DNA from 4 places in the Thermoanaerobacterium sp. RBIITD genome. Region 1 is predicted to be linked to each of the others. Evidence: riboswitches for the same ligand, from Rfam matches in the RefSeq annotation. Region 1 holds a riboswitch; each other region holds the start of a gene.
What was found. A riboswitch is a leader RNA that binds a small molecule or an ion and turns the genes downstream of it on or off. The one in region 1 is predicted to bind cyclic di-AMP.
Positions count from the first base shown of each region.

Region 2: another riboswitch for cyclic di-AMP. It lies ahead of CPG45_RS18025 (C40 family peptidase); the one in region 1 lies ahead of CPG45_RS14320 (NAD/NADP octopine/nopaline dehydrogenase family protein).
Region 3: another riboswitch for cyclic di-AMP. It lies ahead of CPG45_RS02060 (potassium channel family protein); the one in region 1 lies ahead of CPG45_RS14320 (NAD/NADP octopine/nopaline dehydrogenase family protein).
Region 4: another riboswitch for cyclic di-AMP. It lies ahead of CPG45_RS00525 (cell wall hydrolase); the one in region 1 lies ahead of CPG45_RS14320 (NAD/NADP octopine/nopaline dehydrogenase family protein).

Region 1 covers NZ_LT906662.1:2,956,230-2,958,434, forward strand. Annotated here, with positions in the region: gene rsfS (ribosome silencing factor) at 1-185, shown strand, start outside; gene CPG45_RS14315 (helix-turn-helix transcriptional regulator) at 323-979, shown strand; cyclic di-AMP (ydaO/yuaA leader) riboswitch at 1,031-1,156, shown strand; gene CPG45_RS14320 (NAD/NADP octopine/nopaline dehydrogenase family protein) at 1,267-2,205, shown strand, end outside.
Region 2 covers NZ_LT906662.1:2,453,834-2,456,038, forward strand. Annotated here, with positions in the region: gene ligD (non-homologous end-joining DNA ligase) at 1-103, opposite strand, end outside; gene ku (non-homologous end joining protein Ku) at 110-922, opposite strand; cyclic di-AMP (ydaO/yuaA leader) riboswitch at 1,085-1,202, shown strand; gene CPG45_RS18025 (C40 family peptidase) at 1,199-1,891, shown strand; gene CPG45_RS11730 (sigma-70 family RNA polymerase sigma factor) at 2,168-2,205, shown strand, end outside.
Region 3 covers NZ_LT906662.1:432,042-434,246, forward strand. Annotated here, with positions in the region: gene CPG45_RS02055 (potassium channel family protein) at 8-670, opposite strand; gene CPG45_RS02060 (potassium channel family protein) at 731-1,375, opposite strand; cyclic di-AMP (ydaO/yuaA leader) riboswitch at 1,439-1,568, opposite strand; gene yihA (ribosome biogenesis GTP-binding protein YihA/YsxC) at 1,689-2,205, opposite strand, start outside.
Region 4 covers NZ_LT906662.1:102,589-104,793, reverse strand. Annotated here, with positions in the region: gene CPG45_RS00530 (sensor histidine kinase) at 1-733, shown strand, start outside; gene CPG45_RS16975 (hypothetical protein) at 847-984, shown strand; cyclic di-AMP (ydaO/yuaA leader) riboswitch at 1,051-1,176, shown strand; gene CPG45_RS00525 (cell wall hydrolase) at 1,177-1,995, shown strand; gene CPG45_RS00520 (TMEM165/GDT1 family protein) at 2,074-2,205, opposite strand, start outside.

The sequences.
Region 1 (2,205 bases):
AGTTGAATGAAGATGGTGTACCGGTAAACCACATCGAAGGATACAATAGTGCAAGGTGGATTTTAATGGACTATGGCAACGTAGTTGTTCACATCTTTACAAAAGATGAAAGAGATTTTTATTCGTTAGAAAGACTTTGGAGTGACGCGAAAGAAATAGTACTTGACAAGCTAATATTTGATTAGTATAATATTTTTAATATAAACCTCTCAGGCCTGCATATATAAGGCAGCGAGGTTTTTTTCGTAATAATTTATTCAATAAAATATATAATATTTAAATTAGTTTAATTAACATTTAGAAGTTTTGGGGGGGGATAAAAGTGCCATCGAAAACGCATCCTATTTTAAAGAACATGATACCTGTTGTAGAAAGTATTGCAAAAACATTTGGCAAAAACTGTGAAGTTGTACTTTATGACTTTTCTAATTTACAGAGTTCTGTTATCGCAGTTGGTAATGGCCACATAACTGGCAGAGAAGTTGGTAACCCAATACCTGAGATTATTTTAAAAGCATTAAAATCCAATAAAACTGATAATGAAGTTAATTTTAAAAGTAAGGGTAAAGATGGAAAAATATTAAAATCTACTACTGTTTATTTTAAAGATGACAGTGGAAGACCAATTGGGTGTTTATGCATAAATATTGATATCTCAGAATATATTATGGTAAAGAATACACTTCAAGACCTTTGCGAGATAAACGATGGTGAGGAATTATCTGCCGAGCCTTATAGCGGAAATGTTAATGATGTCCTTGAAAATATAGTAAATACTACAATTGAGAATTATGGAAAACCTGTGAATTTTATGTCTAAGGAAGAAAAAGTAAATATGGTAAAAATGCTCGATGCTAAAGGTACATTCCTCATAAGAGGCGCGATTGACTATGTGGCAAAAATATTATGTGTATCGAGATATACAATATATAATTATCTTGATGAAATAAGGGTTGGTGATGATTTAAGCAAATACTAAAATAAATTTGCAATACTAAGACAAAAATGGTATAATTTATATAACTTAATATGATGCTAAACGCTTAATTCATAAGAAGCGGGGGACCCAGTTAAAGGGGTGAATCCATATTGCATGGAAGGGTTATCTTTCGATCCTAACCCGTCAGCTAACCTCGTAAGCGTTGAAAGAGGAGGAGATAGCATGGATATATTCGGTTATAAGTCCTTCTACTAGTAACCGTGTTCAGGCTGTAGATTTTCTCTATAGCTTTTTTGTTACCCAAAAGTAGAAGGAGGTCGTGTACAATGAAGTTACCATCTTTTGCAGTAATTGGAGCTGGAAATGGCGGTCAGGCAATGGCGGCACATCTTTCTTTGATGGGATTTTCAGTCAATCTTTATAATAGGACGTATGAAAAACTTATTCAAATATTAAATAATGGTGGTATATATCTTGAGGGCCCAACAAATGGTTTTGGTGAAATAAACAAAATTACTGATGATATCGAAGAAGCAATAAGCAATGTAGATATTATAATGGTAACTATTCCGGCATCAGGACATTCTGATATAGCATATGAAATGTTACCATATCTAAAAAGTGGTCAAATAATAGTTTTAAATCCTGGAAGAACATTCGGAGCAATTGAATTTTACAATATTATTATTAAGAGAAATGATATCGATGTTACAATATCAGAAACAGATACATTTATTTATGCATGTAGGTCAAATAATGGTGTTGCTAAGATTTACAGAATAAAAGATGTCGTATCATTAGCTGCAATACCTTCGTGGAGAACAAATTATGTTGTTAATCTTTTGAATTTAGCATATACACAAATCATTCCGGCTGAAAATGTTTTAGTTACAAGCTTAAATAATATAGGTTCGATATTTCATCCAACACCAACTCTTTTAAATTCTGCGCGAATAGAGACAACAGATGGAAATTTTCAATATTATTTAGAAGGTATATCACCATCTGTAGCAAAAATACTAGAAAGAATAGATAAAGAAAGAATAGCAGTTGCACATGCACTTGGTGTAAATGCCGTTACAGCATTAGACTGGCTAAAAGAAACTTATGGTTCACATGGGGATAATCTATATGAGGCAATACAAGATACTGATGCATATAGAGGCTTGTCAGCACCAAAGACACTTGAGTGCAGATACATTTTTGAAGATGTTCCGATGAGCCTTGTACCAATTTCATCTATAGGAAAACAGTTGGGGATTCCT
Region 2 (2,205 bases), 500 kb from region 1:
TCCTCGAACCATCCCACTTTATCTCATATATCCATTCAGAGCTATCAAATACATTTCCCGGTGATGCTAACATCGGTGATATTTTTTCTTCGATCATTGACATTATTTTTTATGCACCTTTCTTTTTACGTACTTTTTTAGAAGTTGTATCATTTTTCACAGAATCTATGCTGGCTTTTAATGCACTTACAAGGTCTAAAACATTTTCTACAGCCGGAGCTTTCTCTGGAATTTCTATCTTTTTATCCTGAATCCTTGATTCAATGACCTCTATTATTGCTTTTCTATAATTGTCATCGTATTTTATTGGATCAAAATTAGCTGTCAGTGCATCAATAAGCTGTTTAGCCATTTTTATCTCATTTTCATGCAAATTGACATCTCTTATAGGTGGCAGTTGTTCTGTATTTCTTATCTCATCGGGAAAATGCATTGTTTCAAGTACCATGTATTTATCATTATAAACTCTAATACATGCTAGATCTTGCTTTGCCCTTATTACGACCCTTGCAATTGCTACACGATTAGTTTCTTTCATCGAATCTCTCAACAAAACATATGGTTTTGCTCCAATGTCTTCGGGTGCAATATAGTATGTTTTATCATAATAAATAGGGTCTATCTTATCTATATCTGTAAAGTCGAGGATATCAATGCTTTTTACTGTCGACATAGGAATCCTTTCTAAATCTTCGTCATCTATGATAACATACTTTCCAGGTTCATATTCATAACCTCTAACAATTTCTTCATCTGATATTTGCCTATTGCAAACAGGACAAATCTTTTCATATTTTATAGGTGATTTACATTCTTTGTGCAGCTGTTTAAAATGTATAGTATGGTCTTCTGTTGCTGCATAAAGCTTTATAGGTATACTTACAAGGCCAAAACTTATAGCACCTTTCCACATTGAGCGCATAATACTACAACTCCTTATAAATAATTTTTATTATTCATATTATATCCACATATTATAGAAAACTTCTGGAAATAAATAGAATTCGGTTGACATTAAGATATAACGATTGTATAATATTAAATAATTATTAAAATAATAAATTTTTTATTAAATTTATTAAAAAATTATTAAATGCCTAATCGAAATGAACGGGGGATTTTTTAGGGGTGAATCCGCATTGCGGTAGGGTTACTCTTTACCGAACCCGACAACTAACCTCGTAGGCGGAAAGAGAGGATGAATCTATTGAATCACAAAAAGTTAGTCGCATCAGTTGTTATATCAATAACACTTATGCAATCACCAAGTGTTTTTGCAATGGAAGTACTAAAATATGGTTCAAGAGGACAGGCAGTGTATAATTTACAAGAGCAATTAAATAGACTTGGTTTTAGCACAGGTGGTATTGATGGAATCTTCGGCAGTGCTACGAAGAATGCCGTAATGTCTTTACAACGTAAATATGGACTTGCTGTTGATGGCATAGTAGGTGCTGCGACAGAGGCAGCAATTCAAAGAGCGGCAGGAAGCGGAAGTGCTACATCAAGAGGCTCCTATGAGCGTACATCAAATTATGACATTGTAAGTATAGCAAAACAGTATTTGGGAACTCCATACGTATATGGCGGAACAACGCCATCAGGTTTTGATTGTTCCGGTTTTGTGCAGTATGTGTACAAAAAAGCAGGGAAGAGCATTGGCAGAACAACATATGACCAATATGATGGTGGAAGGGCAGTAAGTTTATCAAATTTACAACCGGGCGATATAGTATTTTTCTCAACATCTGGCAATGGTCCGACACATGAAGGAATATACATAGGTGATAACCGCATAATACATATGAGCGATTCGAGAAAGCAGGCAGCATATGATGATTTTAGCGGTTGGTTTAGACAATATTATATAGGTGCCAGAAGATATTATTAAGAATAAGAAGATTGCATGTATGTGTACCGTTAATAGTACATATACATGCTTTTTTTCTTTGGAAAAATATTTAAGCTTAAATAAAATCTTAATGGAAGTTCTATATAAATTTGCAGATACATTTACGATTTTCTTAAAATCTTTGCCGATTTGTTAAAAATCAATTTGTACTTTATATAAAGTCAAAAATTGTCGAACATATGTTTTTAATATAAAATTAAAGCACAGTGCAGCGCTGAAAGGGACCGGTCCTCACTATTTTGTGAGGTGTATTCCATGAGAAGTTATAATGAACTGTGCTTTAAGGCAAAAAA
Region 3 (2,205 bases), 880 kb from region 1:
ATATTTATTAATTATTTCCTATCATTACATCTTTAACATCCTGCATACTTCTTTCATTAACCATCGATATGACAACATCGCCTGCTTTTATTACGGTATCACCCTTTGGGACTAAAGCTTTGTCACCTCTTATAACAGATACAATTATACAGTCTGCTGGTAGTTCTATATCTTTTATCATCTTATTTATTACAGGTGAAGTTTTTTGAATATTTGTCTCGACTATTGTCATTTCACCATGATTAAACGTCAATAGGGTCTTTACTTCACCAATTAAAACTTCTTTTTCAATCAGATTTGCAATTATTGATGTAGAGCAGACAACAGTATCAACGCCTAAAATTTTTAATATCTTTTCGTTTTTGGGGTTATTTACTCTTGCTATTGTCCTAGGAACATCAAAATTTTTCTTTGCGATCTGACATATTACGAGGTTTTCTTCGTCTTTACCTGTCACTGCTATAATTGTATCAGCCTGCCCCGTTCCTGCGTCTTTTAAATCATCGACATTTGTACCATCACCATTTATAACCAGAATATCTAATTCCTCTGCAATTTTATCACATATATCACTGTTTTTTTCAACAAGGGATATTTCATGTTTTTTATTGTAAAGGGTTTTTATTAAATAATAACCAACTTTACCTCCACCAACAACAACTATTTTCATACTATTCAATCCTTTCAATTACTTTATATAATATTCAAAAATAAAATGATTGATAAGTTTTTATCCCTCGTTTCCAAGATAGCGTGCTAATGCTTCAGCTTTTGCTTCTTTCATAGTAACAATGAGAATGTCATCTTTTTTTACAATTGTACTATCATGTGCTATTATCGTACTTTCTCTTTTTATACCGGATACTCTTAAATCGAATTTATCCTCTATATCATAAACAGTCATGTTAACGTTTTTCTTTACTTTTATTTCAAGTATTGATATACCATTATCAAGCTCAAATCTTTTCTTAACACCATTTGCAATCAATATATTTCTTATCTCATTTACACCCATCGTTGTCGGGCAAACAGTCTCTATCTCAAAGTCCCTATACGCGGACTTTCTCTCCGGGTCATATATCCTAGCTATTACTCTTTTTATATTGTATATTTTACTGGCTATCTGTGCCACCATTATATTTATATTGTCATCCCTTGTAACTGCAGCTAATGCATCGGCCCTTTCGATTCCCGCGTTTCTCAGTACATCTTCGTCAATACCTACACCGGTTATCTCAAGCCCATTAAATCCAGTGCCAAGCTTTTTGAAAGCATTTTTATCTCTGTCAACTATAGCAACATTGTGGCCTTCATCGGCTAATTTGGTTGCAAGTGCTGAACCTAAACCACCGCAACCAACGATAACTATATACATTGTGTTACCTCCCATATTATTATGAAAAAACAGAAAAAAAACCTGAAGTAATTTAGGTTTTTTTACTTCTCTCAAAAAAGCCTACGAGGTTAGCTGTCGGGCTAGGGTTTTAGAGAGCTTAACCCTATTCTATCGAATTTAGCCCCACTCATTGGGCCCCCCGTTTCCTTTAGGAATTCGGCTTATTTCATTATTATAATTATACAACTGGCATTTTTTAATAGCAAACATTAATTATATAGAATAAATGAGTATATTAAATCAATTTTGTCAAAGTGTAACGAATACAATCCAAAATACACTCTAAATATCATTAATCCTCAATGTTGCTACTATTTACAAGAAACATATCTAGAGCGGAATGCGCTTCATCAATACCAAATCTTTTCAATGACGAAAAAGTTATAATCTTCTCGTTATCAACTGAAAGTGTGTCAGCAATTGCTTTTAATGATTTTTGAATCTCCTGTTTATTTAATTTATCTGATTTTGTAGCAATTATTATAAATGGTATTTCTCTTTTTTTAAGGTAATCTACCATTAAGATGTCATCTTCTGTAGGCACATGCCTTATATCTACAAGCATCACTGCTCCGATTAGATATTCCGATGTATTAAGGTATGTCTCTATATTTAATGACCACTGTTTTTTCATCTCTTTCGATACTTTTGCATAGCCGTAACCTGGTAAGTCAGCAAGATAAAATGATTTATTTATAAGGTAAAAATTTATTCCTTGCGTCTTACCAGGTCTTGCGCTAACCCTTGCAAAATTTCTTCTATTTATAATTGTGTTAATGAATGAAGATTTACCTACATTAGACCTTCCA
Region 4 (2,205 bases), 550 kb from region 1:
TGAACTTTCAAAACTTGCATTTACATTTAATGATATGCTTGATAGATTAGAAGACTATTTCAAAAGACAAAATGCATTTATTTCAAATGTGTCCCATGAATTAAGAACACCCTTATCAGTTTTTAAAGGATATATAGAGCTTATAGATAGATGGGGTAAAGACAATAAGGATGTGTTAGAAGAATCAATTGAGGCATTAAAAAAAGAGCAACAGGACATGGAAAGATTGATTGAAAGACTTTTAATGCTAGCAAAAGGTGATAATAAAACTATAAAATTAAATAAAGAAACATTTTATATGAATGAATTAATAAAAGAAGTTATCTTAGAAGTAAAAATGATTTATAATAAGAAGAACTTTGATATCGAAGAAAATGAAGATTTTCTATTAAAAGCTGATAGGAGCCTTATAAAGGAACTTTTAAGAATAATTATTGACAATGCTTGCAAATATACTGAAGATAATGGCAATATAAAAATTTCTACATTTAATTTAGACAAAAATATTAAAATAAGTGTAAAAGATGATGGTATGGGGATACCAAAGGAAGATTTACCATATATATTTGATAGATTTTATAGAGTTGATAAGGCCAGAAACAAAGAAACAGGCGGTACTGGGCTTGGACTTTCTATAGCAAAACTAATAGTTGATTTGCATGGTGGGAAAATCGACGTGGAAAGCGAAATAAATAAAGGCTCAGAGTTTACGATAACAATCCCAAATAGATAAGAATTCGGGATTTACTGTATTTATTGTAGTGAACTCTGTAACTTTTTAGTGACAATAACCACAATATATAGTATAATAAAAATACAATAGAAACTATATATTGGAGGATAAAAATGTTAAAACAAGAGGTTATAACCGAAAAAAAGGTGGAAGTTAAAGAATCGCTAAAAGTATATATTTGTCCTGATTGTGGTGCAAAGTTAGTACATGAAAGTGGGTGTATTTATTGTCCTTTCTGCGGATACAGTTAATGCCACTAAATACCTGTATTCCCACCAATTTAATATAGACACATTAGCCTATTCCCATTATAATTAAAGTAAAATATGCCGAATCCCCAAAAAGGGGTACGGGGGATTTATATTGGGGTGAATCCATTATGTGGTAGGGCGGCCCTTTGTCCGAACCCGTCAACTAACCTCGGAGGCAAAGGGGGAAAACTAATGTTTAAAAAATGTATTAAGGTAAAACCTCTCATTGCATCAGTCGCAGTTACCTTAATGTTGTCACAGTCTGCTTTTGCAGCAACATATACTGTAAAGCCGGGTGACAGCCTGTATAAAATCGGTCTGAATTATGGTACAACATATAATCAGATCATAAAATTAAACAATCTTAATGATACAGTCATTTATCCAGGTCAGGTATTAGTAGTACCAGGAAATGACAACACATACACAGTTCAAAAAGGTGATAGTCTATACTTAATTGCCGTAAAATTTGGTACAGCTGTTGATGCATTGAAATCTGTCAATGGTTTAACAGGTGATATGATATATCCAGGACAAGTTTTTGTAATACCTGGGAATGGGACAGGCTCAACTGCTTCAGCTACAAAGAATTATCAAGAAGTAAACAGAGGTTCAATAAGTAGAGGTGTAATATCATATACAAATGAAGAATTGGACCTTCTTGCAAGGCTTATAAATGCAGAAGCAGGTGGTGAATCGTATAAAGCAAAAGTAGCCGTTGGTGCTGTAATAGTTAATAGAGTAAAGAGTAATAAGTTTCCGAATTCTATAAAAGATGTAATATATCAGGTTGACAACAATGGCTATTATCAATTTACGCCTGTTGAAAATGGTTGGATCAATAAACCAGCTACGACAGATTCAATTAATGCCGCAAGGGAAGCCTTGAGTGGCAATGATCCTACAAATGGAGCGCTTTATTATTTTGATGATAGTGCTACAAATCAATGGTTATGGTCATTGCCTGTTGCCGCAAGAATAGACAATATGGTATTTTCTTATGCAAGATAAGATAGTATGTAAAATAAATGATGCAAATATGAGAGGTAAAGAGGAGCAAAATGGATACCGAAAGGTATCCATTTTGCTTTATAGAGTTTTTGCTTCATACAATGTTATAAAACCGAATATTATAAATATAAATGCTGAGATAAAGTGCAATACTTTTGTAGGTAATTTTTTACCAAGATATACACCAACAACAATTCCTATGACATCTGC